DNA from 4 places in the Moorella sp. E308F genome. Region 2 is predicted to be linked to each of the others. Evidence: riboswitches for the same ligand, from Rfam matches in the RefSeq annotation. Region 2 holds a riboswitch; each other region holds the start of a gene.

Region 1 (7,431 bases), on a different contig from region 2:
ACGCAATAGCGGTGTACCTCAAAAAGTTGATCTGAAAGTTGTTTCCGCCCCCAAAGGGTGGCAGGCCCTGTTTAAAGGCGGCGGCATGGTTGTCAGCCAGGCTTTTGCCGATACTGATAATCCGGCCAGCGTTGATTTCCAGGTAGAAGTGCCGGCCGATGTTAAACCCGGGAACTACAGCTTTGTGGTCCAGGCCAGTGGGCGCAGCGCCTCTTCCCGCCTTGACCTGCAGGTGCTCATTAAAGAGGTGGCTTCCGGCAGTGACAAGATGACCACCGACTACCCGGTATTGAGCGGAACCAGTAGCACAAGCTTCCAGTTCCGGGTTAGCCTGACCAATAATGGCGCCCAGGAGCGTTCCTACAGCCTGGGCGCTCAGGCGCCCCCAGGTTGGCAGGTAACCTTTAGCCCGGCTTATGACAGCAAGCAGATTGCTAGTTTAAGTCTAAAGCCTGGTAAGAGCCAGGACCTGGATGTGACCGTCAAGCCGCCCCAGAACGTCAAGGAAGGCACTTATAATATTCCTATCCAAGCCATTTCGGGGAGCAGTAAAGCAGGCGTTGTTCTCAAAGTTAACATTACCGGCACCTATAGCCTGGAACTGACTACCCCGTCTGGACGCCTGAACGCTGACGCCATTGCCGGCAAAGAGAGCCCGGTAACCATGGTGGTGAGAAATACTGGCAGCGCCGACCTGGCCAACATTACCTTTGCCGCCAATGCAGCCAGCGGCTGGGCGGTCACCTTTAAACCGGAGAAGATTGACATGCTGCCGGCTGGCGCCAGCCAGCAGGTAACGGCTTTTATCAAACCCTCGCCCAAGGCCATAGCCGGTGACTACGTGGTGCGCCTTACGGCCAGTACCCAGGAAACTAGTGGCAGCGCCGATTTGCGGGTCAGTGTGCGGACCTCTACCCTATGGGGTTTGGTGGGGGTAATCCTGGTTCTTGGTGTAATTGGTGCTGTTGGGCGAACTTTCCGGAAGTACGGACGGCGATAGCCATGGCAGGACAGGAAGCAGTCATTGTCACCCGGAACCTTACCAAGCATTATGGCTCCATAACTGCCGTCCAGGACCTCAACCTGGAAATCAGAGAGGGAGAGATTTTCGGCCTGCTGGGGCCCAATGGTGCCGGCAAGACGACGACGATTTTAATGCTTCTGGGGTTGACTGAGCCGACGTCCGGCCAGGCCCTGGTAAAGGGCTTAGATGCCACCCGTCACCCCCTGGAGGTTAAGAGGATAGTGGGCTATTTACCCGATAATGTCGGCTTCTACGACGACCTTACGGCACGGGAGAACCTTCTCTATACCGCCGGTCTGAACCTGATCCCCCCGGCGGAAGCTGAAAAGCGCGTGGCTTTAAGCCTGGACCAGGTGGGCTTAAGCAATTACGCCCACCGCAAGGTGAAGGAGTTTTCTCGCGGGATGCGCCAGCGGTTGGGCATTGCCGATGTCATGGTAAAGGACCCGGCGATTATTATCCTCGATGAACCTACCCTGGGCATTGATCCCGAGGGCGTACGGGAGATGCTGGCCCTGATTGTCCGGCTGGCACGGGAAGGCGGAAAAACAGTTCTCCTCTCCTCCCATCTCCTGCACCAGGTGCAGCAAATCTGCGACCGGGTGGGAATTTTTGTCGGTGGCAGACTCCTGGCCGCGGGGCCGGTGGCTTTACTCGGGCATCAAGTCATGGCGGGCAAGCCCCTGGAGATTGAACTGCAGGCCGAGCCGGACAATGACAATTTGTTTTCTGCCCTCCGGTCCCTTCAGGGCGTGACCGCTGTCGAGCGTCACGGAGCCTTTATCCGGGTCCGCTGCGCCGCGGGCCGCGATATCCGCCCCGAGCTTACGCCTTACCTGGCCGGTAAAGGATTTACCCTGCTCTATTTGCGCGCCCGGGGCTATGACCTGGACGATATATACAGGGAGTACTTCCAGGGGGAGGGTTACCATGGCACGATGGCAGGCTAAACTAAAAGATTGGCTGGACTGGTTCCGGCAACAGGAGTGGTTCAGCGGTGGCCTGAAAACTGTTTTTCAGAAGGAACTGGCGGACAACCTGAGCAGCACCCGCTTTACGATCCTGGTTTTCCTGGTGGCCGTGGCCGGCATTGGTGCCTTTTACGTAGCAGCCCAGAGCATCCGCCAGACAGCAGGGGATGGTGATCCTCAATTTGTCTTCCTGCGCCTTTTTACCACCAGCGGCGGGTCCTTACCACCCTTCATCACTTTTATTTCTTTTTTGGGGCCCCTGCTGGGCCTGGCCCTTGGTTTTGATGCCATTAACGGTGAGCATAATAAACGTACCTTGAGCCGGTTGCTCGCCCAGCCTATCTATCGGGACGATGTCATCAACGGCAAGTTCCTGGCCGGTCTGGTAGTTCTGGCCTTGGTCATCATGGCCCTGGGGCTCTTAGTGGCTGGGTTGGGGCTGCTGCTAATTGGCGTTCCTCCCACGGGCGAGGAAATCGGGCGGTTGTTTATTTACCTCCTGGTCACCATTATTTATGTAGCCTTCTGGTTGAGTGTCTCCCTCCTATTTTCTTTGTTGTTCCGCCAGACGGCCACCTCGGCCCTGGCCGGGATAGCCGTATGGCTGTTTTTCGCCCTCTTTGCCGGGATGCTGGCGGGGCTCATTGCCGACGGTCTCCTTCCGGTAAGTGAAGATGCCGCGCCGGCCCGGGTCCTGCACAATGCGACTTTGAAACAAAATCTTAGCCGCCTTTCGACGACGACTCTTTACGATGAAGCTACAGTAACTCTCTTGAACCCAGGGGTAAGGACCCTAGGACCTGTACTGGTGGAACAGTTAGAAGGGGCTATACCCGGAAGCCTGCCACTGGACCAGAGCCTGCTTCTCATCTGGCCGCACCTGGTAGGGCTTATCGCAGCCACCATGCTGATTTTTGCCCTGGCCTATTACTTCTTTATGCGCCAGGAAATACGGGCCGGCTAGGCTGAAATATCTTTCCTCTGCCGGTGATAAATCTTCACCGGCTTTTTTCTTTTTACTCCTCGAGGGACTGGGGTCCGCAATCCTGGCTTCTAGTCTTTTATTTAAAATTATATCTCCGGTGGCTTCTCTGGTCCTTAAACCGGAGGAAGGGCAGCAACGGCGATGGTGTCGCCCCTTGTGGCAAGCAAGCTCGTGACAACATCACAATCCGATGACACACCTCGGGGTTTCTGTTGACAAATGTCGACCAAATGTAGTAAAGTAGTGATTGTGTCACGTCACATTGCATAATACAGCCAGTACCGCTAAAGGCAAACTCGTCGAAAGGCGGGGGCGCAAAGCCGCGGACCTAAGTCCGTTTTAAGGATATGGTAGCCAGGCTGCCGGGGGAGTAAGTAAGTTGAAATTAAATACAGGTTCTCTACGGCCGCCGTGAAAGCGGCCGTTTAAATTTAAACGCAAAATGGGGTAAAACGTTAGGTTAGTTCCTTAATGGGTGAGGCTGAGGCAAAGCTATTGTCGTTCTAGCAAGACAAATGTAATGAAGGAGGTATAGGTCGCCCCGCAGACCGAAGTTCGCCAGGAGCGGGAGCGACCGGCAGCAGTATGATGGGAAAACTTACAGGAAGTCTGCGAGGCAAGATGACCGCGCTCTTCGGGCTGATCGTTCTAGTTGGATGCCTGGTGCTGGTATTTGTAAGCTACGACCGTGCCAGGAACGCTCTGGAGAGCGAAGCTAAAGAGGCCATGTTGAAGATGGCCCAGCAGGCCGCCGAAACTTTGGAAAGCCGCATCCAGGCGCGGATGTACGTTATGGAAACCCTGGCCAATAACACCGTCATCCGTGGGCGATGGGGCGACCGCGAAGCCACGCTAGAAGAAAAGTTGGATGTTCTCCGGGAAGAGCAAAAAAAAGCGGGAAGTCTGGGCTTCAGGCGGTTTGGCATTGCTGATAAGGAAGGGAACGCAGTATATTCCGACGGCAGTAAAGCTAACATCGCAGACCGGGAACACTTCCGGGCTGCCCTGGAGGGTAAGACTTTCGTCTCCAGCACTATTGTCAGCAAGATCGACAAGTCGGTTATATTTGCTTATACCACACCTATACGCAACTATGCCACCGATGAAATAATCGGCGTGCTGATTGGTATAGTGGACGCGACAAAGTTCAGCGAGCTGGTGGCGGACATTACATATGGACGTACTGGGTATGCGTTTGCAGTAGACAGTACCGGTAAGACCATAGCTCACAAGGACGCGGAGAGGGTCACAAATGAGGAGAATGTCGTGGAGGCGGTTAAGTCTGACCCTTCCCTGGATTCCCTGGCGGCAGTAATGTCCAGGATGATTCAAGGAGAAAGGGGAGTCGGCAATTACATCTTCCAGGGCCAAAAGGAAATTATAGCCTACGCACCTGTTGAGAGCACCGGCTGGTCTTTGGGAGTTGCCGCCCCCGAAGTCGAGGTGCTGGAGAAGATCGCCGGCCTTAAATGGTCCGTGCTGTTTGTCTCCCTGATCATAATCCTGGTTGCCTTGGTACTGACTCTTGTAATGGCAAGAACTATTACCACTCCTCTGGCCCTGGCTGTCGACGACCTGGGGCTTATAGCCGGTGGCGACTTCACCCGACCCGTTTCTGAAAAATTCCTCCGCATGAAGGATGAGATAGGCCGGCTCGTCCGGGCGGTGCACCGCCTGCAGGCCGACCTCAAACCGTTGCTTTCAGGACTCAAAGAAGACGCTAAAACGCTGGCCGGCAACTCGGAGGCCTTAAGCGCTGCTTCAGAAGAGATCGCCTCTTCTTCCGGCGAAGTTGCCAAGGCCATCCAACAGGTGGCCTCGGGAGCCTCGGAACAAGCGGGTCACCTGCAGGAAATACTGGGCCTCGTTGAAAATATAACCTCCAACCTGGAGAAGGTGTACACCGAACTTGGTTACGTTAAGGCTAACACCGAAGAGACCTCCAGGCTGGCAGGTGTAGGCAAGAAAGAGCTGGACATCCTGATTGCTTCCATCAAGGATGTGCGCGAGGCCTTCAAGGTGGTCGTGGAGAAATTAACTGATTTAAGCAGCTCTGTGAATCAAGTAGGCGAGATCCTGGAAGTGATCAACGGGATAGCAGACCAGACGAACCTTTTGGCCTTGAACGCGGCCATTGAGGCGGCGCGCGCAGGCGAGGCCGGCCGCGGTTTTGCAGTGGTGGCGGATGAGGTCCGCAAGCTGGCTGAGCAGTCCCGTGCTTCTTCGGATAAGATCAGGGCGCTGTTGGACACTATAGCCGCGGGGACCAATGAAGTTGTGAACACTTCGGAGGAAGTCAGGAGGCAGGTAGTTGCGCAACTGGAAAATGTAGAAAAAACGGTCAAATCCTTTGACGACATACTCCATTCGGTAGCCGCTATAGCACCCACGATCGATGAGACGTACCGTCAGGTAGACAACACTGTGAAGGCCAAGGACGTGATGCTGGAACGGGTTCAGAGCATAAGTGCTGTGTCGGAAGAAACTTCAGCTTCGGCACAAGAGATTTCGGCCTCGGCTGAGGAACTGTCAGCATCAACCCAGGAGATAGCCTCAACAGCCCAGGAGGTCCTCAGGGTAGCCAGGCGATTAGAAGAACAAGTGGGGCGCTTCAAGGTATGAATGGCAACCTGTCTTACGGCGCTAAAGACAACCGTGCAGGGAGCAAACCTGTCGCCAGGTCACGGCCAATATACCTACATACCTACAGTTTTATTAAACTCAATTGCCTTCACAGCTACTACCGGTTTTTTCAGTTTTTTGGCTCTGGTTGAAGCCAGGCTGGCCGTATTGACCAGGTATTTGACTATGTAACTACTGTCTTCACCAGAATTGTGTAGTTCTGAACAGCGGCCTCCGGCTACGCCGGCAGAAATGGCGACCTTTATTTTCCCGGGCCAGTTTTCATTAGCATGGGCCAGGACCATTTGCCGGGCAAGTTTTTCGGCTTCGGGCAGGGGCCGGTTAGTTACGGCTGCAAATTCGTCGCCCGCATAGCGACATAGAGTTTCCTTATTGCTGTCGATTAAGCTATTTAAGATTAGAGCAGTCTGGCGCAGGACATTGTCGCCGTAGATGTGGCCGTACTCTTTATTAATAAAGCCAAAGTTATCTAAATCCAGGAAGATTACCGTAATCTCCTGGCCTTTTTTTAATAACTCCAGGGCTTTTTCGTAAAAGATTTCGGCTTTATTTAACCCGGTAAGGCCATCGGTATATTTACCCAATTCTGACATAATTTGAGTGTGAGTAACGACACCAATAATATCACTTTCTCTGGTAACTACCAGATGCTCAATTTTATGTTTGGCCATTAATTTTTGCGCTTCAGTGAGGCAAGCCGTTGGCGGTATAGTAATCACTTTGCGAGTCATAGCATCGGCAACCAGCCGGTTGGGGTGAGATCTTTTTATATCCCTTGAAGTAATGATGCCTACCAGTTTTCCTTCTTCAACTACCGGTAGACTACCTATACCATAACGCTCCATGATTAGTGCCGCCCGGCCGACACTGGCCACAGGGTCGATGGTATAAAGCTTCTCGCTTATCAGGCCTTCTACCGTGGGCACTACAAATCCACCGTCCTGCTGATCTGAATAGTAATATTTACCTGTGCCTTAATTACCATATTCTCGCTGGCGATGCGGTTTCCTTCGTCGATTACAACTGGCAAAAGTTTTTCTTTGGGTAGGAGCCTTAAAAGAGATTTTTTAACTACTACAGCTTCAAAAACTTCGTGATTGAGGCGAACAATCTCATATTGTTCCGGCGAGACTGCATCAACCATCCGCCTGACGGCTTCGGGACCAATAGGGGCTCTTTTACCAACGAGTAAAATGTCCTGCATGGGAGGGATCTCAAATTCCGATAATTTTATGCTGATGTCGGCTTTGCGTTGTGGTTCCGGTGAGCGGGACGTTTCCTGGAGCGTCAAAATATCTCCCTTCCTTCCCCAAGACATATATTTATATTATACCCTTTATTACTAAATTTGCCCATGGGGTTAATAACAATATTAGTCAAGTTTAGCATTCATTTTACTGAAATACTGTAAGGTTTTCGCCTGTAGTGGAATGGAAAAGATGACGCCGCATAACATCGCCCATGTTTACGGCGTACCGGTGGTGATGGCAAAAATGAGAAACATCCCGGTAATCATACCGCTGGGTTAACTGTAATCATCGCACCCTGGAGATGGCCTCCGGGTTTTTTATTTATGGCATATTATTATTGACAAATGGCCATAATAGACTTATACTAATAATGAACATAAGACCGAAAGGGGGTGTAAAAATGCCACGTGGTGACAGGACCGGTCCGTGGGGTCTCGGGCCACGCACCGGCCGCGGAGCCGGCTTTTGTAACGGTTTCCCCGTACCGGGCTTTATGAATCCTGCTTTCGGCTTTGGACGGGGCCTGGGTTTTGGGCTGGGTCGCGGCCGGGGCTTAGG
Region 2 (7,431 bases):
TCGACAATCTGCTGCATGGTTGCCGGGTCGATAGAGGTAGTGTTGGCAATCTGGTAAGTAATGCGCTCAATATCTTCCTGGGCCATTTGTTTTAAAATTAAAGATGATAACTCCGGCCCGATGGTAATCAAAAAAATCGCTGCCTTTTCCAGGCCGGAAAGAGCTTTCTGCTTCGCCAATCAAGCCACCCCTAGTCCTCCGCCAGCCAGGCCCTGATAAGTAAGGCTGCATCCTCCGGCCGCTGGCGGATGATTTCCCGTAAGCGCTCCAGTTTGGCCTTGCGTTCGGCTTCCTGGCGTTCTTTTTCCACATCCACCGGTTCTACCGGCTCAACTACCAGGGGTTCTACCGGTACACCAGCCTGCATGCCAGCTGTTAATGCCGCGCCGGGGAGCCCCGCTTGTAAAGTCTTCTGTCGCCGGCGGCGTAACAGAAGCATGACCAGCACCACCAGTAAGAGCAAGCCCCCCAGCCCTGCCGCTCCCCAGAGAAGGTACTGCTGGAGCAGTTGCTGGCGCTGCTGCCGGGCCTCCATCTCCGCCGCCATCTGCTGCTGCAGGGAGTTGTCAAAGGGTATTGGTTCAACGTTAATCTGATCGCCCCGGGCCTGGTCGAAGCCTATAGCAGCGGCGACGATATTTTGTATTTGGGTTCTCAGGGCCGGGGTCACCGGGCCGTTGACAGCCACCGCCGTAGAAAGCCGCCTTACCTGGCCGGGAGCCACGATGGTATGGGTCTGGGTCTGGTCAAGCTCATAGTTATGAACAGTATCGGATTTATTATAATTCCCCGTTGCCGGGTTAAGGGCCTGGTATACCGGAGGCTGGGTGTTGGCCGGCGTCCCCGCCGGTCCACCGGTGCCGCCGGTACTGCCCTGCTCCGTTTTAACTTGCTCGCTCCTCAAAGCGCCTTCCTTGCCCCACACCGTCTGCTTAATTTCCTGCTGGTCGAAGTTCAGGTCGGCGGTGACCATGGCCACAGCTTTACCTGGACCCAGGATCTGGGTCAGCATGGCTTGCAATCGCTGTTCCAGGTCCCTTTCATACTGTCTCTTCAGTTCCATCTGGATTTGTTGCTTCTGGCTTAAGGGCGCCGCGTCGCTGCCGGCCAGGCCGTCACTCAAGACGTTGCCGTACATATCAATAACGCGGATATTCTCGAGCTTGAGGCCCGCTACGCTGGCCGCCACCAGCTCCATGATGCCCTTGACCTGTTCCGGTTTTAAACGGGCCAGGGGTTTAAGTTTTAGCATTACCGCCGCCGAAGGCGGCTGCTGTTCCTGTAGAAAGACGCTGGGCTGGGGAATGACCAGGTGCACCCTGGCGTCTTCCACTTCGTCCAGGGCAACGATGGTCCGCCGCAGCTCTTCCTGGAGGGCGCGCTGGTAATCTAGATTGCGCTCAAAATCGGTCATCCCCAGCTTGTTCTGGTCAAAGAGTTCAAACCCCTGGCCGCTGTTTAAAACCCCGGCACTGGCCAGGTCCAGGCGCAGCTGGTAGAGCTGGTCCTTGGGCACCAGGATGGTCGTCCCCTCGCCGGCCAGCCGGTAGGGCACCTTCATTTCTTTCAACTTTTCCACTACCGCCGCCGCATCACGCTGCTGCAAATTGGTAAACAGTGGTGCGTACTGGGGCTTCAGCAGCCACTGCAGCAAAAAGGCGCCACCCAGCAGAGCGGCTATACTGATGGCCAGGAGGGCCGAACGCCGCCCGGGAGTTAAACCCTGCCAGAAATTTTTTATCCTGTCCAGAATTTGTTTAAGCTTCATTTTGAGCTCCCGGAAGGCAATATTGCTTTGCTAACCATAATTAATATCACTACCAGGAAAAATGCCTCCCCTGCACCTAACTTTCACCGCCTGCCGCACCGCCCCCTGCCGGTCCAGGGCAAGCAACTGCTCTCCCCTCAAGTGCCGCGCTGCTGCCGACCCGGCTCAAGGACGGCACTAGAACTGCATGCGGGAGATTTCCTGGTAAGCCTCCACGACCTTATTGCGCACCTGCACGGCCAGCTGGAGGGAAAGGTTGGCCTGTTCCAGGGCCAGCATGACCTGGTGAACGTCCTCGATTTTACCGGCCAGGTACTCCTGGGTGAGGGCATCGGCCTGCTGCTGCAGGGTATTGATTTCCCCCAGTTTTTCCATCAGGATTTCTGCAAAAGACCCGGCTACGGCTCCTGTACCCTGGGGAACGGGCCGGGACTGCTGGCTCTCCTGAAGGGGAGCCGGCATTAAAAGGGATACAGGTGAAAGGAGCATGTGCATTTTCCTCCTGAAAGTTATAACCCAGCTTCCTTCAGGCTGGAGGGTACAGCCTCCGGGCTCCGGTGGTTCTCAGCTAGCAAACTTAGCGCTCAGCCTTGCTCGGCGGCGGGGGTGGCTAAACTTTTGGCGTTTCAATCATGCATCACGGGGTGTGCTACTTCTTATTCCTAAGCCACGTTACGATCCCCATCCCGTTCACCGCCGCCTCGCTACGGCTTCGCTGAGTTTGCTGACGCCTCGAACCAAGTCGCCCTCCGCCTGTACCCTCCAGCCCCTTTTCCCAGCCATATATTTTCATACTTCATGGCTGGGGCGGCAGCCATACCATACCTCTAACGCCCGATCTCCAGGGCCTTCATGGTCATGGCCTTGGCCGCATTAAGGACGGTGACGTTGGCCTCATAGGCCCTGGTGGCGGTGATCATGTCCACCATTTCATTAACGATATTGATATTGGGCAATGCCACATAACCATCAGGGTCGGCATCCGGGTGCGACGGGTCGTATACCAGGCGGGGCGGCGTGTTATCCTCAACAATAGCCGCGACCTCCACTCCCCTGCCCGGAGCCTGGTCCGGCGACTGTCCCAGCGCTTCCCGCAGTTTCTCCGCAAAAACCGGCACCTGCCGCCGGTAGGGGCCGCCCCGGGGTGTCCTGGTGGTATTGATATTGGCTAGATTGTTGGCAATTAGGTCCAGGCGCAGGCGCTCGGCCGTAAGGCCGGAAGCGCTGATAGCCAGGGCCGGCAATAATTCCACCCCTACCGCCTCCCTTCGTTAATCACATAGCGCAGCATGGCCAGCCGGCCGTTTAGCTGCTGGACGGCAAAGTTAAAGTTCAAGCTGTTCTGGGCCAGGTCGACCATCTCCCGGTCGATATCTACGTTATTGCCGTCCTGACGCATCGTGGTGCTGTTATCCTGATTAACCTCCGGGGTAAGATCCAGACTGGCTGACGGCAGATGATAGGGGTTCGTACGGTACAGGGTTAGACCCGGCTCCAGTCCCAGGGCCTGGCCGAGTTTCTCTTCAAAGGAGACATCATAGCGCTTGAAGCCCGGGGTATTGACGTTGGCGATGTTGTGGGCGATGACCCGCTGGCGTAAAGCCGCCGTGTCCAGGGCCTTTTCCAGGACATATAAAGCCGGCGTCATAAACATCCAGGTTTCCCCCTCTTTCCCGGAAAAACGATATTTTTCTCCAGCGGTTACCACTTTAGCATTTCTATGGGAATTTGGGTATCGGGCTTAAGGCCCAAATTAGTCTGGGACTTTAGTCCTAAAAGAAAAGCCCGTTTACCGGGCGTCTCAAAGGAACCGGGAACGGCGGCCTGGCAGTCATAGTCCTTCACCCCGGGGCTAGAAACAAGAAGCGTACAAGCCCTGCCCCGGAAGACACGGACCTTAGACCCATGGCTTTGCGCGCATCCCCTTTCGGAGAGCTTGCCCTTGACGCCCGGAGTAAGAAAATTTTACCGTTGTATTTTCGATATTTATTCAACACGATTTGCCAAATTCCTGCATGTCGGGAGAAAATCAACCAAAAAAATGAGCCGTTCCACCCCTCCGGGAACAGCTTCCTATTTTTCTTTCCTCTAAAGATTTCGCTTCCAACTGTGGTATAATATAGCCATCCCAACCGGCCTGGGATTCGGTATAGATACGACAATCATCCTGGAAAGGATATAGGGCTATAATATATAACATTAAGGGAAGGACAGAAGAAAGGGGGGTCTAAAGAATGGCGGCAGTCGAGGTTCCTCGCCGACGTTTTACTGTTGAGGAGTTTTACCAGATGGCCCGGGCAGGCATCCTGGGAGAAGACGACCGGGTAGAGCTGATCGAGGGGGAGATTATAGAGATGGTGCCGATAGGGACCAGGCACGCCGCGTGTGTCAGACGGCTGCTTCATATCTTTAGCACCAAAATAGGCGATAATGCCCTGGTAGACACCAACAACCCTTTACGCCTGGACCAACACTCGGAACCCCAGCCTGACTTGATGTTGCTTAAGGCCCGTGATGATTATTATGCTTCTTTCCACCCCCGGCCGGAGGACGTATTGTTGTTAGTCGAGGTGTCCGACACTTCGATGGCTTATGACCGCGAAGTAAAGGCAAACCTCTATGCAAAGGGTGGGGTTAAGGAAGTATGGCTGGTTAACCTGCAGGCGCAGCAGGTGACTGCCTATCGCCTGCCTTCGCCCTCCGGGTATAGAGAGGTTAAAGAATACGGGCGCGGCGACCATATTTCACCGCTGGCTTTCCCGGGGCTAAACATTCCCGTCCAGGATATTTTACCGGGAGATTAGCCCCGGGCTTTTACCGCTTTCCCCGCACCCGTTTCTTCATCTACTTGATTAAACTCATCCTCACCTGCTGGTGCCTTTCTTGCCGGCAGCTTTCCAGCTGCAGGCGCCGCAGGATTACCATATCCCCCTGCACTTCCACAGCCACGTGATCGCCCGTTTCCCATCCCAGCTGCTGCCGGATCTCTTTCGGGATAACTACCTGCCCCCGGCTTGATAGTTTTGTTATTTCAATCTGCTTGCTCATGGTCTTCCTTCTCCTGCCCCCGCTCGCTGCCCCTTCTTAACTCATAGCCGCCGGTCCAGACACCGGGGTACAGCGGTTTTATTTTCCCGTCTGTAGGCCCGGGCCATTTGCCGGGCTGTTTGTACCTGCTCCAATTCCAACTTAATCGCTGCCATAGCTTTTTGTATATTTTTTAGATTAGCTTCCTGCAAATGCCGGCATTCCTCCCAAAGGGATCGCACCTGCCGGGTAGCCCCGGCCAGCTCCTGGCGGGTTGCCTCTGGCAGGAACTCAATCTTTTCCCACTCCAGAGCTTCACACCCTGAAACTAATACCAGGAATTCTTCAAGCTGCCGGGTAGCCTGCCGCGCCCGGGTCAGCCTTTCCCTCCAGGAAGCGGCTTCTGCTATGAGATTATTTAATTCATCCCAGACGCCGGCTTGAATGGCTTGCTGTTGTTGCTCTAAGTTTTGCTGCCATACCTGCATCAGTTCTATTTCCTGATAATACGCCTGCAAAAGCCGCCTGGCCACTATTTCTATCTCGCTCATTATCAGCCCTGCCAGTTCATCCCAACTCTGGTGCGATAATCGTGGGACTGGTATTTTTTTGTCGCTTCTTCCCAGGTGTCGCGCAGCTGCTGTAACAGGTCGATTACTTCATTAATCATAGTTGCGCTCTTTTTTACGTTAGCCTGGACCAGGTGACGATACATGAAGTCGTAAAGCTTATAGAGGTTCTCTGCAATTTCTCCTACATCCCTGTTTAAGGTCGCCATCAGTTCGCTCAGGATATCCTGGGCCCGGCCCAGGCTATTGCTTACTCCGGCATAATCCTTTTTTTCCATAGCAACCAGCCCCTGGCGGCAAAAGCGCAAGGCTCCATCATAAAGCATCAGCACCAGCTTTTCCTGGGACAAGGTTTGGACAAGGTTTTGTTGATAAGTCTGGTACGGATTATTTACAGCCATAAGTTGCACCTCGTTCTCTATCCGCATTTCGGCGTATACTGCTGTTCAAGCCTGTCATCTCTGCGGGCAGGGTTGCAGAGCCTTCTCTTATCCGTATCTTTTACTTCAATAAAAACACTACCTTACCTGGTAAGCGCTCAGGGACGCAATCTGCCCGGCCAGCCAGTTCCCCTGGCTCTGCAAAGCCGCCAGGGCCTGCTCCATAGCCGTAAACTGCCGCCGGAGCTGCTCTTCCTTTATAGCAAGCCGGTCTTCCATGCGGGCGATCTGGTCGTCAAGGTCGTCCATAATATCTTGCAAAGACTTTTCCCGAGAGGGAATAATGCCATCTCCGGAGCGGACAAGGGAAGTAAGATAATCATCCAGCCTGTCAACCAGCCCGGTGCCGCTGTCATTGGTAAAGACAGCCATGACGGCTGCCGGGTCATCTTCCAGAGCGGCCGTCAGTTTTTCCGTATCCAGGGTTAATTTACCGCTGCGGTCGAATGTTAACGAAGCACTGCCCACCGTGGCCCCGGTGGAAATGCCGATGCTCCAGGGGGTCTGGTAAGGACCCGTTATGCCTGCTATTTCAGCTGTCATCAGTTGCCATAAATAACTCTGCACCCGCGCCAGGGTAGGATCACCCTGTAAATCGCCTTCATCCCCGGCTTTGGTACTGATAAAATCCATAACCGAGTTATATTGATCCACCATAGCTTTAACAGCATCGACGGCTTTTTGGGTATCTTTGCCTATATCCAAACTCAAAGTTTCCGCCGCTTCAATGGTACCATTACCATCGGTGTCAGTTACAGCCAGGAGGTTCAGGGTAACCCCCTGGATGACATCAGTAATGGTATTGGAGGAGCGGGTTATAGTGAGGCCATCGATGGTAAATTCGGCATCCTGGGCGCGTGCAATCTCTGCACCTGCCAGGAGCTTGGTAGTATCGGTTGCATCTATTATTTTAAGGCTATTCAATATATGGGTCGTAGCATCATCATTAAACTGTATTCCCCCATTAGCGCCGCTTGTTTTACTCGCAATGACAAGCCGGTGGTCAATGACGCTGGCCGTCACAATGTCCCCCGCTCCCCCTTCATCAGGGCTCTTATTGATTTTAGCGCTGATAGAGTTCAGGCTATCACCGGCATCGACGGTAATCGTCCTTACAATTCCATTTACTTTAATGGTAAAGGTACCACTAAAACCCAGGCTGTTATTATCGTCCGCCGTTAACTGCTCCACGCTCGCCACTTTATGGGCCTGGGCTAACCGGATAATACCTACTTTATAACTTCCGGCCACAGCGTTGCTGGCTGCAGAAGCCGTCAATGCAGAGGTATTGCTGGAGGTGGCTTTCATGCCAGTAAAGGTGGAGGCAAGTTTAAGATCGGTGAGTTTGCTCTGCAAGTTGCTTAACCGTGTATAAATATCGTGCCAGGCGTTTTTCTCCACGTTATACTGGTCTTTGCGCTGCTGCAGCCTGGTCAGGGGTATTCTTTCGATGTCCATTAACTGGTTGATGATAGAGTCTGTATCCAGCCCCGAAGCCAGGCCGGAAATATAAAGGCTTCCCACCATATTAGAACACCCCTTATATCAGCTCATCCAGGAGCAGTCCCACCAGCTGTTGCATCTGGCTGGCTACTTTCAGAACGTTTTCCGGTGGAATGCGGCGGAT
Region 3 (7,431 bases), on a different contig from region 2:
CCTCATCGGCGCCTTTTACCAGCCGGCGGCCGTCATAGTCGACCTGGCAACCCTGGCCACCCTGCCGCCGCGGGAAGTCCGGGCCGGCCTGGCGGAAGTCATCAAGTATGGCGTGATCATGGATGCCGGCTTTTTTACTTACCTGGAAGATCACCTGGAAGGCGCCCTAAATGGAGAAGAAGGGGTCCTGGAAACCATCGTTTTGCGCTCCTGCGCCTTGAAAGCAGAAATAGTTGCCCGGGATGAGCGGGAAAGCGGCTTGCGGGCCATTTTAAATTTTGGCCACACTATCGGCCATGCCGTGGAAGCCGTAACAGATTTTGCCGCCTACCGCCACGGTGAGGCCGTTGCTATGGGGATGGCCGCCGCCGCCCGCCTGGCCGTCCGGCGGGGAATGTTTTCGGAAGCGGAAACCGGCCGCCTGGTGCGATTGCTGCAGCGGGCGGGTCTGCCTGTTGATTTGCCGGCCGTCGAACCTGCTGCTTTCCAGGCGGCCCTGGGCCATGATAAAAAAATCCGCCAGGGCCGGCTGCGGATGGTCCTGCCGGAACGGTTGGGCCGGGTGCAGGTTACCCCGGTTAGTTTAGAGGAGATTATGGCGGTTATTTGCTGAGGAATTCCCGGGGGTTAGCCACCCTCGCCTGCTAAAGATGAAAATGTTGCGGAGGGGAGCAAAATGGACACCCGGCGGCGGCTGGGGGACCTTTTAATTGCGGCCGGGATGATCACCCCGGCCCAGCTGGAGCAGGCCCTGCAGGAACAAAAGCGCACCGGGGAACGCCTGGGTAAGGTTTTGATCCGCCTGGGATTCATTACTGAAGCCAGTATTCTGGAAGTCCTGGAATTCCAGTTGGGCATTCCCAAAGTCGTCCTGGCCGACTACCACCTGGACCCGGAGGTGGTGCGTCTGGTGCCGGAGGGCCTGGCGCGGCGCTACCAGGCCATCCCCATTCGCCTGGACGGCAACCGTCTCCTGGTAGCCATGGCCGACCCCCTGAACCTGCTGGCCCTGGACGACCTGCGCCTGGCTACCGGCAAGGAGATCATGCCGGCTATAGCTGCTGAAAGGGAAATTGAAGAGGCTTTGAGCAGGTTCTGGCAGAAGGAAACTGCTGCCAGCATGAGCGAGGCGGCGGCCGCCGCTGCCCTGGAAGCTCCCGGTCCCGGCGGTACCGAAGGGGCACCGGCTGTACGGCTGGTTAACAGCTTTATCCAGCAGGCGATCCAGATGCGGGCCAGCGATATCCACATCGAACCCCAGGAAGGGGAAGTACGCGTACGCCTGCGGGTGGATGGCCTGCTGCGGGAGTTAACCCGCCTGCCCCTGGGGGTTCTAAGCAGCCTGATCTCCAGGATCAAGATCATGGCGGGCATGGATATTGCCGAAAAGCGCCTGCCCCAGGACGGCCGTTTTCAATTTACCCTGGGTAAACGCAACGTCGACCTGCGTGTTTCCAGCCTGCCCACGGTTTACGGGGAAAAGATCGTCCTGCGCCTGCTGGACCAGGAGGCCATGCTCCTGTCCCTGGACGACCTGGGATTTTTGCCAGCCATAAAAGAGCGCTTTGCGAGCCTCATCCACAGTTCCTACGGTATGCTCCTCATTACCGGTCCCACGGGCAGCGGTAAGACGACAACCCTCTATGCCACCCTTAACATTTTATGCTCACCGGAAAAAAACATCATTACTATTGAAGACCCCGTAGAATACCTGCTGCCCGGCATCAACCAGGTACGGGTCAATCCCAAGGCCGGTCTAACCTTTGCCTCAGGTTTGCGATCTATCTTGCGCCAGGACCCCGACATAATTATGGTAGGAGAAATTCGCGACCGGGAAACGGCGGATATCGCCGTCCGGGCGGCGACCACCGGCCATTTGGTGTTCAGCACCCTCCATACCAATGACGCCGCCGGGGCCGTCACCCGCCTCTTAGATATGGGCGTTGAACCTTACCTGGTCAACTCTTCCCTTATCGGCGTAGTGGCCCAGCGGCTGGTGCGCCGGCTCTGCCCCCACTGCCGGGAGATTTACCGACCCGAGCCGGGGTCTTTGGAAAAGACCTGGCTGCCCGCAGTAGAAGAACTCTGGCGGGGACGGGGTTGCCAGCGCTGCAGCTTTACCGGTTATGCCGGCCGGACGGCCATCCAGGAGGTGCTGGTGATGAATGAAGAACTCCGCGGCCTGGTGACCGCCAAGGCACCGGCCACGGCCCTGAAAGAGGCGGCCGTAGCTGCCGGTATGGTGCCTTTGATCGAGGACGGTTTGGAAAAAGTCCGCCAGGGGATTACCACGGTGAGTGAAGTCCTGCGTGTTTCCCTGGGCGGTTTGTAAAGACCAGACTGTACTGTCCCGGGTGGCATATACTTCCATTGATCTTGAATTCATAGTTCTGCCCTTTGCAGTTAGCCCGGCACTATACGTTGTTTATTAACATTGGTAGCAGTTGGCTATTAAAAATCCTTGCGTTTGTTATCCTGGCTTTATCCGGGAGGATTAAAATGTTCGACATTGAAACCATCCTGCGGGCGGCGGCTGCCGCCGGGGCCTCCGATGTCCATCTCTCTGTCGGCCTGCCGCCGGTTTTCCGGGTCCACGGCGAACTCCAAGTCCAGCGCCAGTGGGAGCCCCTGGATTCCGGAATGACAGCCAGCCTGGTACGGCCTATGGTGGGCGAGAGGTGGGAGGTATTGCAAGAGCGGGGAGAAATAGACCTGGCTTACTCCCTGCCCGGCGTAAGCCGTTTCCGGGTGAATGTCTTTCACCAGCGGGGAAGCGTTAGCGCAGCCATCCGCCTTATACCCAGGGAGATACCCAGCCTGGAAACCCTGGGATTACCGCCGGTGGTGGCCGAGCTGGCGGAACGACAGCACGGCCTGGTCCTGGTGACGGGGCCGACGGGTAGCGGCAAGTCCACCACTCTGGCGGCCATGGTGGATAAAATCAACCGGGAACGCAGCTGCCATATTATTACCCTGGAAGACCCCATTGAATACCTGCACCAGCACCGCCGTAGCATCGTCAACCAGCGGGAAGTGGGTTCAGATACCCGTTCCTTTGCCAGTGCCCTGCGGGCCGCCCTGCGCCAGGACCCTGATGTTATCCTGGTCGGCGAGATGCGGGATTTGGAGACTATTGCCACGGCCATCACGGCCGCGGAAACGGGTCACCTGGTCCTGGCGACTTTACATACCAGCAGTGCCATCCAGAGCATTGACCGGATCATTGACGTTTTCCCGCCCCACCAGCAGGGGCAGGTCCGCATCCAGCTGGCCGACACCCTGGAAGGGGTTATCACCCAGCAGCTTTTACCGCGGGCCGACAGGAAGGGCCGGGTGGCAGCCGTGGAAGTGCTGATTGCTACCCCGGCTGTTAAGAATCTCATCCGCGAGGGTAAAACCCACCAGATTGTTTCCAGCATGCAGACGGGAGCCCGCTACGGCATGCAGACCATGGACATGGCTCTGCGGCAGCTGGTCACCAGGGGTATGATAGCGGATAGAGAATTAAATAATGGTTAACGGCGCCAGGATTAGCAGGAATTTGCCTTTTTATGACGAATAAATGTCCATATATCCTCGTTCAAGGCAAACCCGGCGAAAGCCGGGGGCGCAAAGCTACGGGCCTGTAGACGCTGTCATGGCCGCCGGGCTGCCGGGGAAGAGTTCTATCTTTCCCTGTTGCCGGTGGCTATTTATATTTTGGAGGGAAAGCATGAATTTTGCCTACCGGGGAAGGGATGCCAGGGGGAATGCAGTTAGCGGGACAATTGAAGCGGAAAGCCAGGAACTGGCCATCCGGGAACTGCGCCGGCAGGGGATTTTTATTACTTACTGCCGGCCGGCGGTTGTAACCCCAGCCCGGGAATGGCGGCGCCTTTTCCGGCGGCCGGTATCCCGTCGCGACCTGGCCCTCTTCAGCCGCCAGCTGGCGACCATGCTGGGGGCTGGCCTGCCGATTGTGACGGCCTTGCATATTTTACAGCGACAGGCAGAAAATCCTTCCCTGCGAGAAAGTATCGGTATGCTTCTCCAGGACCTGGAGTCCGGGGAGGCCTTTTACCGGGCGCTGGAACGGCAGCCCCGGGTCTTCCCGCCTATCTTCATCCATACCGTCGAGGCCGGGGAGCTGGGCGGGGCCCTGGACGAGACCCTGGAGCGCCTGGCCGGGCACCTGGAACGGGAACATGAAGTAGAGGAAAAGGTCAAGTCGGCCCTGACCTACCCGGCGATAGTCAGCATGGTTGCCCTCCTGGTAGTTATTTTTCTCCTGACTTATGTCCTGCCTTCCTTCCAGGTCATGTTGAACAGCCTGCAGGTGCCCCTGCCCTGGCCGACGCGCCTGGTTCTGGGGCTAAGTGAATGGTTACGGCGCTTGTGGCCTTTTCTGGTCTTTTTCCTGGCCGGCGCCGGTTACGGGTTTTACCGCTGGCAGCAAAGGCCAGCGGGGCGCTACCAGGTCGACCGTTTATTCCTTCGTTTACCAATTTTCGGTCCCCTGCATCATAAGGCGGTTCTATCTCGTTTCAGCCGCACCCTGGGTACCCTCCTGCACAGCGGTGTACCGGTCCTGCTGGCCCTGGAAATAGTTCGGCGTACGGTGGGCAATGCTGTGGTGGCCGGCGCGGTGGAGCGGGCGGCAGAAAGCGTTCGCGACGGGCAGAGCCTGGCGACTCCACTGGAAGCGAGCGGCGTCTTCCCTCCCATGGTGGTGGAGATGATTACGGTAGGCGAGGAAACTGGGGCCCTGGATGCCATGCTCGAACGAGTGGCGGGTCTTTATGAGCAGGAGGTGGAGGCGGTCGTGGCCCGCCTGGCTTCACTGATAGAACCCGTCCTCATCGTCGGCCTCGGCAGCATAGTAGGGCTTATCGTAATTTCGGTCTTTCTTCCCTACTTTCAGATGCTGGGCGGCATAAGGTAGAGGCGCGCGGGGTATCTTTTTTCTCATTTTGCCGGTGGCTATCCTAGCAGCCTGCCCTCATGACAATGCCCTGGCCGGCGGTTCCATGTCGAGGAGTGCAAGGATAACTCTGCGTACTGCCGCGTTTGAGATCGGGGATAATAATGCGGGTAAGAGGGGGGTGATTTACTTGTAGGTTTCCCCGGCGGGCTGGCAGCAGGAAAGTAAAAAGCGCAGGCAAAAAAATCAGGGAGGTTGATTGATTGATGTGGCAGAGACTGAAAAAGGCGCGGGACCAGCGGGGTTTCACCCTGGTGGAGCTTCTTGTTGTTATTGCCATTATCGGCATTTTGGCCGCCATCGTCGCCCCCAACGCCTTCAAGGCCATCGAAAAGGGCAAGGTGGCGGCCGCCGAAGCGGACTACAAGGCGATTAAGGCGGCAGCGCTGAATTATTATACCGATACAGGCGTTTGGCCAGTAGATGGTATTGGAGGAAGTAGTAACAATAATATAGTCCATTTTGTAGGCCCAAGTTCTAGCGTAAGCGTAACTGGCTGGAACGGCCCCTATCTGGAGCGCTGGCCGAGCAAGAACCCGTGGGGCGGAAGTTATGTCTATAATAATGACGAAGATAAAGATTGGGACGGAGATGGCAACGAAGATGCTGCTAGGTATTTGACACTTGATAGTGTACCGGACAGCGCTTCCGACAAATTGCTAGCTGACCTGGGCGATAGTGTGGTTCTCCAGGATAACAATGGAGTACACATTTTAATTTCCAGAGACTAAGTGTCTCCTCAGTACACTAAAGTTTTAAGATGTATTGCTTTTTAAGTGCTGCCGGCGCCCTCCGGCGCCGGCAGCGAACAGCCCCGGCCGGAAGCTGTGCGCCCTGTTGCGACGGGGGTGAAGTAGTGAAACCGGATCATCTTTTCCCGGTTAAGGATGTGAACCATTGATGTTCTGTTTGCCGGACGTGCGCCGGGACAGCCGCGGCTTCACCCTGGTAGAGCTTTTGGTGGTCATCGCCATCATCGGGGTGCTGGCGACCGTCGTTGCTCCCAGCGCCTTCAGGGCGGTGGAAAAGGCGAAGATATCGCGGGTGGTCGCCGATGTGCGGGCCATAAAGGCGGCCGGTTATGCCTATTACGCCGATACCGGTGATTGGCCGAAGGCGGGGCAGGATTCCTACGATCGCCCCTACGACCAAGGAGACGAATATGGCTTCCTTTACTTCGTAAAGTCTGACGGCAGCACCGGCTGGAACGGGCCGTACCTGGAGAAGCCGCCCGGCACCACGCCCTGGGGCGGCCATTATCGCTACTGGAAGAGTGTAATACCCAGCGGTAGTGTCTATGACGCCGCGGGCAACCAGATTCCAGTTAACAACACCAAATGCGCTGTAGTTACTATCGGCGGCTTCCCTGACCAGGGTATCCGCGACGCCGTAGACTGGCGCATCAGGGAGAGTGTTGGTTACTCCTATGTGGGAGAGGAAAACGGCACGTACTACATCTCGGTGATCATCTGGATGGAGGGGTTATAGCGCCGGCGCGCTTGTCGTTTGGGTAATAGGCGTCTGTCGTGTAGTTGGGCTTGCCATAAATGTGGTAGAAGGGAAAAGTATGTTTTGGATTGAAGTTTTTTTCTTCCTAGCGGGTCTTTTTATCGGTAGTTTCCTCAACGTGGTCATTTACCGCCTGCCGCGCGGGGAAACGGTGGTCTGGGGTCGTTCGCACTGCCCGGCTTGCGGGCGGGCGCTGGCCTGGTACGACCTTATACCCGTATTGAGCTACCTGCTCTTGCGGGGCAGGTGCCGTTACTGCCGCCTGCCGATTTCCCCTCGATACCCTTTAGTAGAGCTTGTCACAGGCGTGGTATTTACCACCCTTTTTTATAATTTCGGCCTCTCCTGGATCCTGGTAAAATACCTTTTTCTAAGCGCCGTGTTGGTAGCCGCCAGCTTCATCGATCTGGAGCACTACCTGATCCCTGACCGCCTCGTGGTGACCGGTGCCTGCGGCGGTATTCTTTTAAGCCTGCTGGCGCGGGATGTGGGGTTTTGGTCTTCTTTATGGGGAGCAGTTGCGGCAGCAGGATTTTTGCTGCTGGTTGCCGTAATAAGTAAAGGTGGCATGGGCGGCGGGGATGTCAAGCTTGCAGGTATGGTAGGGCTTTTCCTCGGCTGGCCCCTGGCATCTCTGGCTCTTTTCCTTTCCCTGGTCACAGGCGGCTTGGCGGGCGTTTGCTTGCTGGTCACCGGCCGGAAAAAGCGGCAGGACCCTCTTCCTTTCGCGCCTTTTATCGCCATGGGGGGGCTGCTGGCGTTGTTTTTTGGCGAGGAAATGTTGCACTGGTATCTTGGCAGGTTTATATAATATTAGGCCAAGCAAAGTGCGAGCTGTTAATATGAGAGTAGTCATCATGGCAGGGGGAGTAAAGGCTGGCTCCAGGCGGCCGGTAAAGGGAAATGGCGGTTTTACCCTGGTAGAAATGGTAGCTGTCATGGCCATCACTGGGCTCCTGGCT
Region 4 (7,431 bases), on a different contig from region 2:
CCGTCTTGGTTTCTACCATCTCCCGGCCCACATCACGCGCTATACGGGTAGTATCGGTCACGACCGTTTTGCCCTCTAAGTAGTCCCTTATTAGCCGCTCGGATGGTTCTATGTTTTGTTCGGACCTGACTACAATTTCCAGGCTGTATTCTTCGCCGTAATCCAAGAGATTTATCTGTTCAAGCCACCCTTTTTCCTCCATCTCCCGCAGCAAAGGCCACACATCGCGGCTCCCAAGCTCGTGAGCCGTAATCCTTAAAGTTTTGGACCCCTTCTCCATATTACGCTCCCTCGCCAAAGACGGCTTAACTTTCCTCGTTACTACTTCTGGTAAATAATAGCATTTTTAAACCGCACCGGCTTAAAAACAGTTGTTATCCGGCTCATAGACTCTGAATGTCCTAAGAACACATATCCTCCGGGCTCCAGGGCCTGATAAAAGTGCAAGACCACCCGCCGCTGGGAAAGGTCGTCAAAATATATCAGGACATTGCGACAGAATATAGCGTGAAAGCCCTTCATCTTGCGCATTCCAGCATCGTCTACAAGATTTAAGTGGGAAAACTTCACCTTTCGCTTCAACAAGGAAGATATAGTGTATTTATCACCCAAAGGGCTAAAGTATCGCTTAAGATAGACTTCAGGCACCTGGCGGACAGCATAGTGATTATAAATGCCTTTTTCGGCTTTATTTAATACCTCCGTATCTATATCGGTAGCGTATATCTCCCAGTGTATGTCGGGCGCCATCTCCTGCATTACGATAGCCAGGGTATAAGCTTCTTCACCGGAGGCACATCCCGCACACCATATCTTGACGCCGCTGCGTCCTACACCGTTCCGGCACCAGAGAGGTACGATTTCTTCCGCCAAGCACTTCAACTGTTCATACTCGCGGAAAAAGTAAGTTTCGTTAACGGTAATACTGTTCAGCAGTTCCTGCCGCATCTTGCCCGTACTGTCAAACCTCAGGGCTCCCAGGTAAGCTGTAAAATCCTTGAACCCGTACTTCTCCACCTGCTGCCTGGCGCGTTTCTCTACATAGTAGACTTTGCTGTCCTCAAAGTAAATACCTGATTCTTGATATATGTACTCCCGCAGGCGTTCAAACTCTGCCTTAGTCATCGCCCTTCTCCTTTGATACTCTTAGCAGGCAATTTTACGCCCGTCATAAGCTCCCAGGACACCTGCTTCGGCCTAAAGCATGAACCGTTATTACCCTCCATCGCGGCCAGTATCCCGAAGGAGGGCCGCAAAAATACCTAAAGCCTTCTCCCATCAACACCTACCTGTTTCCGACTTTCCGCCGTATAATGTCCGCTATCTCATAACTGGGGGCTACTACGTCCGCGCCCCCACGTTCTATCGCGGCACGGGGCATACCCCACACTACCGCCGTCTCCTCGCTCTCGGCTACAGTCCAGCCGCCGCGCTTTCTTAATTCTACCATCGCATCCGCACCGTCGTCTCCCATTCCTGTAAGGAGGACCCCAATGATACGCTTGGGGTCGAACGCCTCCATCAAAGCGCGCAAGGTTACATCTACTGAAGGCCGAAATTCGTCGTCCTCCGGCCTGAGAGATAAATAGCAGGTAACAGCCCCACCCTGCCGCCTGAACATAAGATGGTAGCCCCCAGGAGCAATTACCGCCAAGCCGTTGCTCAATCTCATTCCCTCCTGGGCTTCACGCACATGCAGGTTGCTACAATGATCGAGGCGTTGCGCAAAGCTGGCAGTAAAGCGCGGCGGCATGTGCTGTACTACTACCACTCCGGCAGGCAGGTCCCCGGGCAGGTACGGCAGTATATCCTCCAGAGTCCTGGGCCCTCCCGTGGATACGCCTATCATTACTACCCAGTCCAGGTCCGTGACAGTAGTTACCGGGACTCGTTTTTCCACACGGGGAACCCTTCTACCAGGCGTTCTCGTACGCACCCGCGCTTTAGCCGCCGCCCGCACCTTACCTATAATCTCATCCGCAAGCCGGCTTATACCCAGCGATATGGTGCCGTCCGGTTTCGTTATAAAATCCACCGCCCCCAGCTCGAGGGCCTCTAGCGTTATAAGCGCGTCCTTCCTGGTTAACGAAGATATCATGACTACTTTGGCCTTTGTCTTCGCGGTTATATGCTGCAGGGCGGTAAGGCCGTCCATCCCCGGCATATTGATATCCATGGTAACCACGTCGGGCTGGAGGGTAATGGCCTTCTTCGTACCCTCCAGCCCATCCCGTGCCACGTCCACTACTTCGATATCGGGTGCTCCTTCTAATATTTGCCTTATAACTCTTCGCATGAAAGCCGAATCGTCTACTACGAGTACCCGTATAGGCTTCATCTGCCGCTATCCGTCTCCTCCACCGCTTCTATAAGTTTGTCGCGCTCTTCCCAGGACAGTACACGCGCCGGGTCTAAAAGTATTACGTTACGCTCGCCGCCAAACTTGGCTATCCCTGCAACGAAAGACTGGATACTGTCCTTCACTAAAACTTGAGGCGTGGCTTCAATGCTGCTCATACTAATTTTGGCTACTTCCTTTACGCCGTCGACCATCAGGCCCATCACTGATGTATTCCCTTCGCAGATTAAAATTCGTACCTGTTCATCTATTTCTCTCTCGGGATAGCCGAATTTGCACCGCAAGTCGATAATGGGCACTATACTCCCTCGAAGATTCAATATCCCCTTCACAAAGTCCGGCATCCTGGGTACGACGGTTATACGGCCTGCGCGAATTATCTCACGGACGCTGTCTATGGGCAGAGCAAACTCTTCCTCATCCAGGAAAAAAGTCACAAGCTGCCGCTCCTCTTCCAACACCCTCCGGCTAGAAGCACCTGCTTCCTCTGTTCCTCCCTGTTCCCATTCCGTAAGAAACGCAACATCTCGTAACAGTCTAGAGGCGTCAAGTACAAATAACATGCGCTCGTCTGCCAGCCGGCATATGGCAGCAAATTCATCCCCGGCACAACGCACCACGGAAGGCACCGGTTCCAATATCCGCTCTGCCACTCTCAAAACTTCAGCTATGCTGTCCACTACTAGACCAACGGCTACTCTCTTGCCTTCCCCTACGTACGCTACTACTATTCTGCCACCAGGAACATCACCCTCCGGAAGGCCGAAAAGCTTCCTCATACTGATGAGGGGTAAAACCCTGTCCCGCAGCGACACCAGTCCCAGGACATAGGGAGGAACATCAGGTACTACATTCCAGTTTTCCGGCAAATGCACTATCTCTTGAACGTCAGCGATGTCCAAAGCGTACTCTTCTTTTCCTACCTGAAAGGTCAGAAGCTGTTGCTCGTTTTCCTCGGCACTACTTTCTTCTTTAGCACCAGGGTTCTCGTAATCTTTATTGCCTTTGATAGAAGTTATCCTGCTGTCGTTTAAACCTATATCTTTAAGCATATTGTCCATATCTATAAGAAGGGCAAGCTTGCCCTCGCCCACACGGGCTGCCCTGGTTACGTAACCTCCAGTATCACCTTTTTCCCGGAATTCCTCTACGGCTTCCCTGGGAATATCTATAACGCCTTCTACCCGGTCCACTACATAGCCCGCCTGCTTCCCTCCAGCATTAACAACTATCACCCGGTTGCTCTCGTCATCATCCGTAGCGTTTATACCTAACCGCAGGCGGGTGTCATAAATCGGGAGAATGTTGCCCCTCAGGTTGGCGAGCCCCCGCATGTACGGGGGCGTTAGGGGCACCTTCACCACGTACGGAACGCGAATGATCTCCTGGAGGTACTCTATTGCTATGCCGTAGCTTTCCTCGCCCAAGCGAAACACCACATATTGGTCAGAGCTTGCAACCGACCCACCGGCTACTGCCATATACTTTCCTCCTCGTTTACCCCTATTCCTTTAGCCCTGCTGGAGCTCGTCCGCCATGGCTGCAATCTCCTCGATAGCCTGGGCAAGCTCCTTCATGCCTTCCGCTTGCTGGCGGCTGGCGACGGCTGCTTCTTGTGCCGCCTTACTGGCTTCCTGGGCAGACGTGGCTATCTGTTCTACTCCTTTGGCTGCTTCTTCCACCCTCAGGAGGCTTTCATCAGCCTGCTTTTTAACCGTTTCCACCCCTTCTACGACCACCCGCATATCGGCTTCGATAAGGTCAAGGTCGGACGTTGTCTTTTGAGCTTTTTCCGCTTCCTTTTGAACTACATCTCCAATAGTAGTAATGTCCCGGAGTACGTTCATTACTTGCTCTTGAATACCCTTTACCATTTCCTTAATCTGCTCAGCATTGCGGGCACTCTCCTGGGCAAGGTTCCGGATGTCTGAAGCTACTACCGCGAACCCCTTGCCGTATTCACCCGCCCGGGCTGACTCAATAGCGCCGCTTACTGCCAGCATGTTGGTCTGGATGCTTACGCTCGCAATGGTGTCTACTATCTTGTCGATCATGCGGGCGTTCCGCTCCAGCTGGTTAACTTTCTGTACGTTCTCAAGGTTGGTTGCTGCTGCCTGCCTGATGCCTTTAATCAGCTCATTTACCCTGACTTTATTTGCAGCCAGCAAGTCGCTGAGCTCCTTTGCTGCCGCTCTGGAATCATCGGCCTCCTTCGCAATTACTCCCATCGATTTTTCGATCTGCTTGATGGCGACGGAGGCTTCCTCGGACGCTGAAGCCTGCTGCTCTGCCGATTTCGCCATCTGATTTAGGGCCGCATTAATCTCTTCTGCCGAACGGCTGGCCTCCTCAATGGCCGAGGATAGTTCTTCTGCCGCCGCCGCCAGGCCCTCTGCTGACTTGACCACATCGGTCGAATGCTTGAGTTCATCAGCTAAATCTGCTAAATTATTGCTATTATTGCTTATTTCGTTTAGTGCCTGGACCTGTTGTTGAACCCCCTGCAAGGCCTGCTCGGCGGCGCTGGCCTGCTCCTCAGCATTAGCAGCTATCTGTTCACTACCTTTCTGGAACTCGGCTACCGCTTTTTCTACTTCCGTGACCAGCTGCTCGATTCTGGTAGCTCCTTCCACTACATTGGCTACAGAAGCGGCTATCTTCTTAAGCTCTTCCGTGATGGCCTTGCCTTTTTCCGTCTCACCCCTGGCTACCTCAGCCGCCTTGTTGATGGCTTCAGCCACCGTTCGCACGTCTTCCTGCACGCTACCGACTATCTTCCGAATGTCGCTGGCCGCTTTCTCGGAAGTCTCTGCCAAGGTTCTTACCTCGTCCGCCACTACAGCAAACCCGCGGCCGTGCTCCCCAGCCCGCGCCGCCTCAATCGCAGCGTTCAGGGCTAGAAGGTTGGTCTGGTCAGCTATCCTTACCACGGTGCGGACAATCTCGCCAATCTTGGACGCTTCTTCTTCCAGCTTTGCTACCAGCATAGCCGACTCCTCGCTCCTGGCGGCGCTGGCGTCTACCCCTTGTATCAGGACCTCAATATCCTCACTCGTGCGGCTCACCAGGTTTCTAATGGCTTCACAACGAGTGAGAGATTCCCGGGTCTGCTTTACCGACACCTTGGCAGCTTCGCCAATAACCTGAATAGCGGACAGGGACTGCTGGGTAGCACCGCTGGCCTCTTGTGCTCCGCTGGCTATCTGCTCCATGGCAGTGCGCAATTCTTCTACTGCATTGGAAGCCTCTTCTACGCCAGAAGAAAGTTGTTCCGTCGCGCTGGCTATCCGCTCGGCAATCTGTTGTTGCTTCGCAAAAGTACGTGCCTGCCTCCTCCGTAACTCCATTTCCTTTTTGTCACTTTCTTTGACTGCTCCACTCTTACTGGTATCGCTGTATATCCCTCGACTAGCAGAAGGTAATGGCTCTAGTGTTTTGGTGGCATCAATAGCCATGGTTATCAGTCCTCCTGAATTTAATATTTTAAGTGTTATTAAATAAATTTAAATGCTATTTTCAACTATTTATCCGTTTATTTCCATTTTTCATGTAGCCATCCCTCCTTGCCCATTTCTCCAAAAACAATACCTCGGGCAAACTGTCCCGTTAAAAAACTTATGAGCGTTTCTAACCCTAAGTACCGATACTTGTCTGGTTCGCAAGGTATCCCTTCGATATAAACTTTGTTTGGGTAGGATACTGAGTAAAGGAAAATAATTTCCGTCTAACAAAAAAATAAGGGGACAGGTTACCTGTTCCCTCTAAGAGCCAACATAATTCCCTTCGTCTCTAAGAAGGTCCACCGGCAACCTGACAGCCATAGCTTATACAAGCCTTAGGCCCACGGCTTTGCGCCCCAGTCTTTCGACTGGTTTGCCCTTAACGGTGTCTGATAACAACCTTTTTAACTTTTGGTATTACCTGGCTTACTCACAAAAATGTACACCCTTTATTCCCAGGAATAATTCTTATTATTCTTATTCACCGTTTCTTCCTGTATAGACAGATCCGTGAGCGGTAGAACTTTGCCCTCTCTAATCCGGCTTGTTAGTTCTTCATACGCAGCTAACAGCTCGTTAATTTCTTCTTCAGTTAATGGGCCATCAACCATATTTCGCTCCCCCTTAAGATGTCCAACGACTTCTAGCAGTCGACGTTGCCCAGTCTGTTACCCTATTTAAAAAGCTCAGGACTTTATTTTAAGGGTGAGGATGCCGAAGTCCAGCGCATGGTTCGGCTCCAAGGTGTTGCTCCAGACCGCGGCCAGATGCATAATCAGCGGCAGCAATGGCAATATTTACTCCCGACGATCAACCGCCCATCGCCCTTCTCCCGCTCCGAGCACCATGGAAGGCATAGAGCTCGTCGGCAAAGAGCTCCTCAACCGGTCGGTTAAGGGCCCGGGCGATGCGGAGAGCGGTACTCACGGAAGGGTTTTTGTGCCCCTTCTCAATATTGGTGTAGGAAGCACGTCTCAACCCCACCTGGTGGGCCAGTTCTGATTGTGTCAGGCCGGCCTTGAGCCGCGCCTTGCGCAGGGCAGTGCGCATCGGCTGCCTCCTTTTCAGGCGTATCACTCGCCTTTTTGTGCCTTTAGGAAACATTATATGTGCTCTTTTGGGAACTTGTCAATAGAAGATGGCTGCCCACATAAAAATCTTGTCGAACGATGAAGGCTCATGAATTCTAGTGGCAGGTGTTCGGCAACCGGCCTCGTATCCTTATTAGCAATGGCACCACTACTGCGGCCAGCTGTGATTTAAAAGGGTTTCTCACAACACTTCTAAAAGGTTATAATTGGATAAGTATATTTATGTTGCAGCTCCGGGACGGTTTTTCATCCTAATCATAATGCTAAACTGTCCCTTTATTAATATTCCGCTGTGAGCGAGCGTTCTCCATAGGTTATATTTTAAGTAAGGGCGGGATTCTATGCATATAATGTTTCCATTGGAAACCTAGGCTCGCAGTAAAATATCAAGACCCTGAATTGGAAATGTTATTGTCTCAAAGTGTAAAAAGGCAGTAGGTAGTGCAGGAGGTGATGAAACTGCCCCGCTATCGGTTCTACC

What was found. Region 2 has a riboswitch for cyclic di-GMP ahead of flgB (flagellar basal body rod protein FlgB). Riboswitches for the same ligand answer to the same signal wherever they lie in the genome.
Region 1: another riboswitch for cyclic di-GMP. It lies ahead of E308F_RS10785 (methyl-accepting chemotaxis protein); the one in region 2 lies ahead of flgB (flagellar basal body rod protein FlgB).
Region 3: another riboswitch for cyclic di-GMP. It lies ahead of E308F_RS11235 (type II secretion system F family protein); the one in region 2 lies ahead of flgB (flagellar basal body rod protein FlgB).
Region 4: another riboswitch for cyclic di-GMP. It lies ahead of E308F_RS05930 (methyl-accepting chemotaxis protein); the one in region 2 lies ahead of flgB (flagellar basal body rod protein FlgB).

Annotation. Positions count from the first base shown of each region.
Region 1 is NZ_BJKN01000002.1:851,408-858,838, reverse strand. Features, by position in the region: gene E308F_RS10800 (NEW3 domain-containing protein) at 1-1,000, shown strand, start outside; gene E308F_RS10795 (ABC transporter ATP-binding protein) at 1,003-1,974, shown strand; gene E308F_RS10790 (ABC transporter permease) at 1,955-2,959, shown strand; cyclic di-GMP riboswitch class I at 3,260-3,347, shown strand; gene E308F_RS10785 (methyl-accepting chemotaxis protein) at 3,602-5,602, shown strand; gene E308F_RS10780 (GGDEF domain-containing protein) at 5,677-6,549, opposite strand; gene E308F_RS10775 (hypothetical protein) at 6,549-6,914, opposite strand; gene E308F_RS10770 (DUF5320 domain-containing protein) at 7,175-7,431, shown strand, end outside.
Region 2 is NZ_BJKN01000003.1:364,190-371,620, reverse strand. Features, by position in the region: gene fliG (flagellar motor switch protein FliG) at 1-179, opposite strand, end outside; gene fliF (flagellar basal-body MS-ring/collar protein FliF) at 191-1,768, opposite strand; gene fliE (flagellar hook-basal body complex protein FliE) at 1,946-2,257, opposite strand; gene flgC (flagellar basal body rod protein FlgC) at 2,596-3,021, opposite strand; gene flgB (flagellar basal body rod protein FlgB) at 3,024-3,422, opposite strand; cyclic di-GMP riboswitch class I at 3,584-3,719, opposite strand; gene E308F_RS14570 (Uma2 family endonuclease) at 4,003-4,572, shown strand; gene E308F_RS14565 (AbrB/MazE/SpoVT family DNA-binding domain-containing protein) at 4,613-4,816, opposite strand; gene flgN (flagellar export chaperone FlgN) at 4,858-5,346, opposite strand; gene fliS (flagellar export chaperone FliS) at 5,349-5,765, opposite strand; gene fliD (flagellar filament capping protein FliD) at 5,883-7,331, opposite strand; gene E308F_RS14545 (flagellar protein FlaG) at 7,345-7,431, opposite strand, start outside.
Region 3 is NZ_BJKN01000002.1:939,919-947,349, reverse strand. Features, by position in the region: gene aroB (3-dehydroquinate synthase) at 1-613, shown strand, start outside; gene E308F_RS11245 (GspE/PulE family protein) at 677-2,332, shown strand; gene E308F_RS11240 (type IV pilus twitching motility protein PilT) at 2,500-3,519, shown strand; cyclic di-GMP riboswitch class I at 3,575-3,657, shown strand; gene E308F_RS11235 (type II secretion system F family protein) at 3,713-4,921, shown strand; gene E308F_RS11230 (prepilin-type N-terminal cleavage/methylation domain-containing protein) at 5,167-5,691, shown strand; gene E308F_RS11225 (type II secretion system protein) at 5,861-6,448, shown strand; gene E308F_RS11220 (prepilin peptidase) at 6,528-7,280, shown strand; gene E308F_RS11215 (type II secretion system protein) at 7,312-7,431, shown strand, end outside.
Region 4 is NZ_BJKN01000001.1:1,176,762-1,184,192, reverse strand. Features, by position in the region: gene E308F_RS05950 (chemotaxis protein CheA) at 1-280, opposite strand, end outside; gene E308F_RS05945 (CheR family methyltransferase) at 322-1,125, opposite strand; gene E308F_RS05940 (protein-glutamate methylesterase/protein-glutamine glutaminase) at 1,286-2,338, opposite strand; gene E308F_RS05935 (chemotaxis protein CheW) at 2,335-3,840, opposite strand; gene E308F_RS05930 (methyl-accepting chemotaxis protein) at 3,871-5,814, opposite strand; cyclic di-GMP riboswitch class I at 6,161-6,247, opposite strand; gene E308F_RS15775 (hypothetical protein) at 6,309-6,470, opposite strand; gene E308F_RS05925 (helix-turn-helix transcriptional regulator) at 6,670-6,909, opposite strand.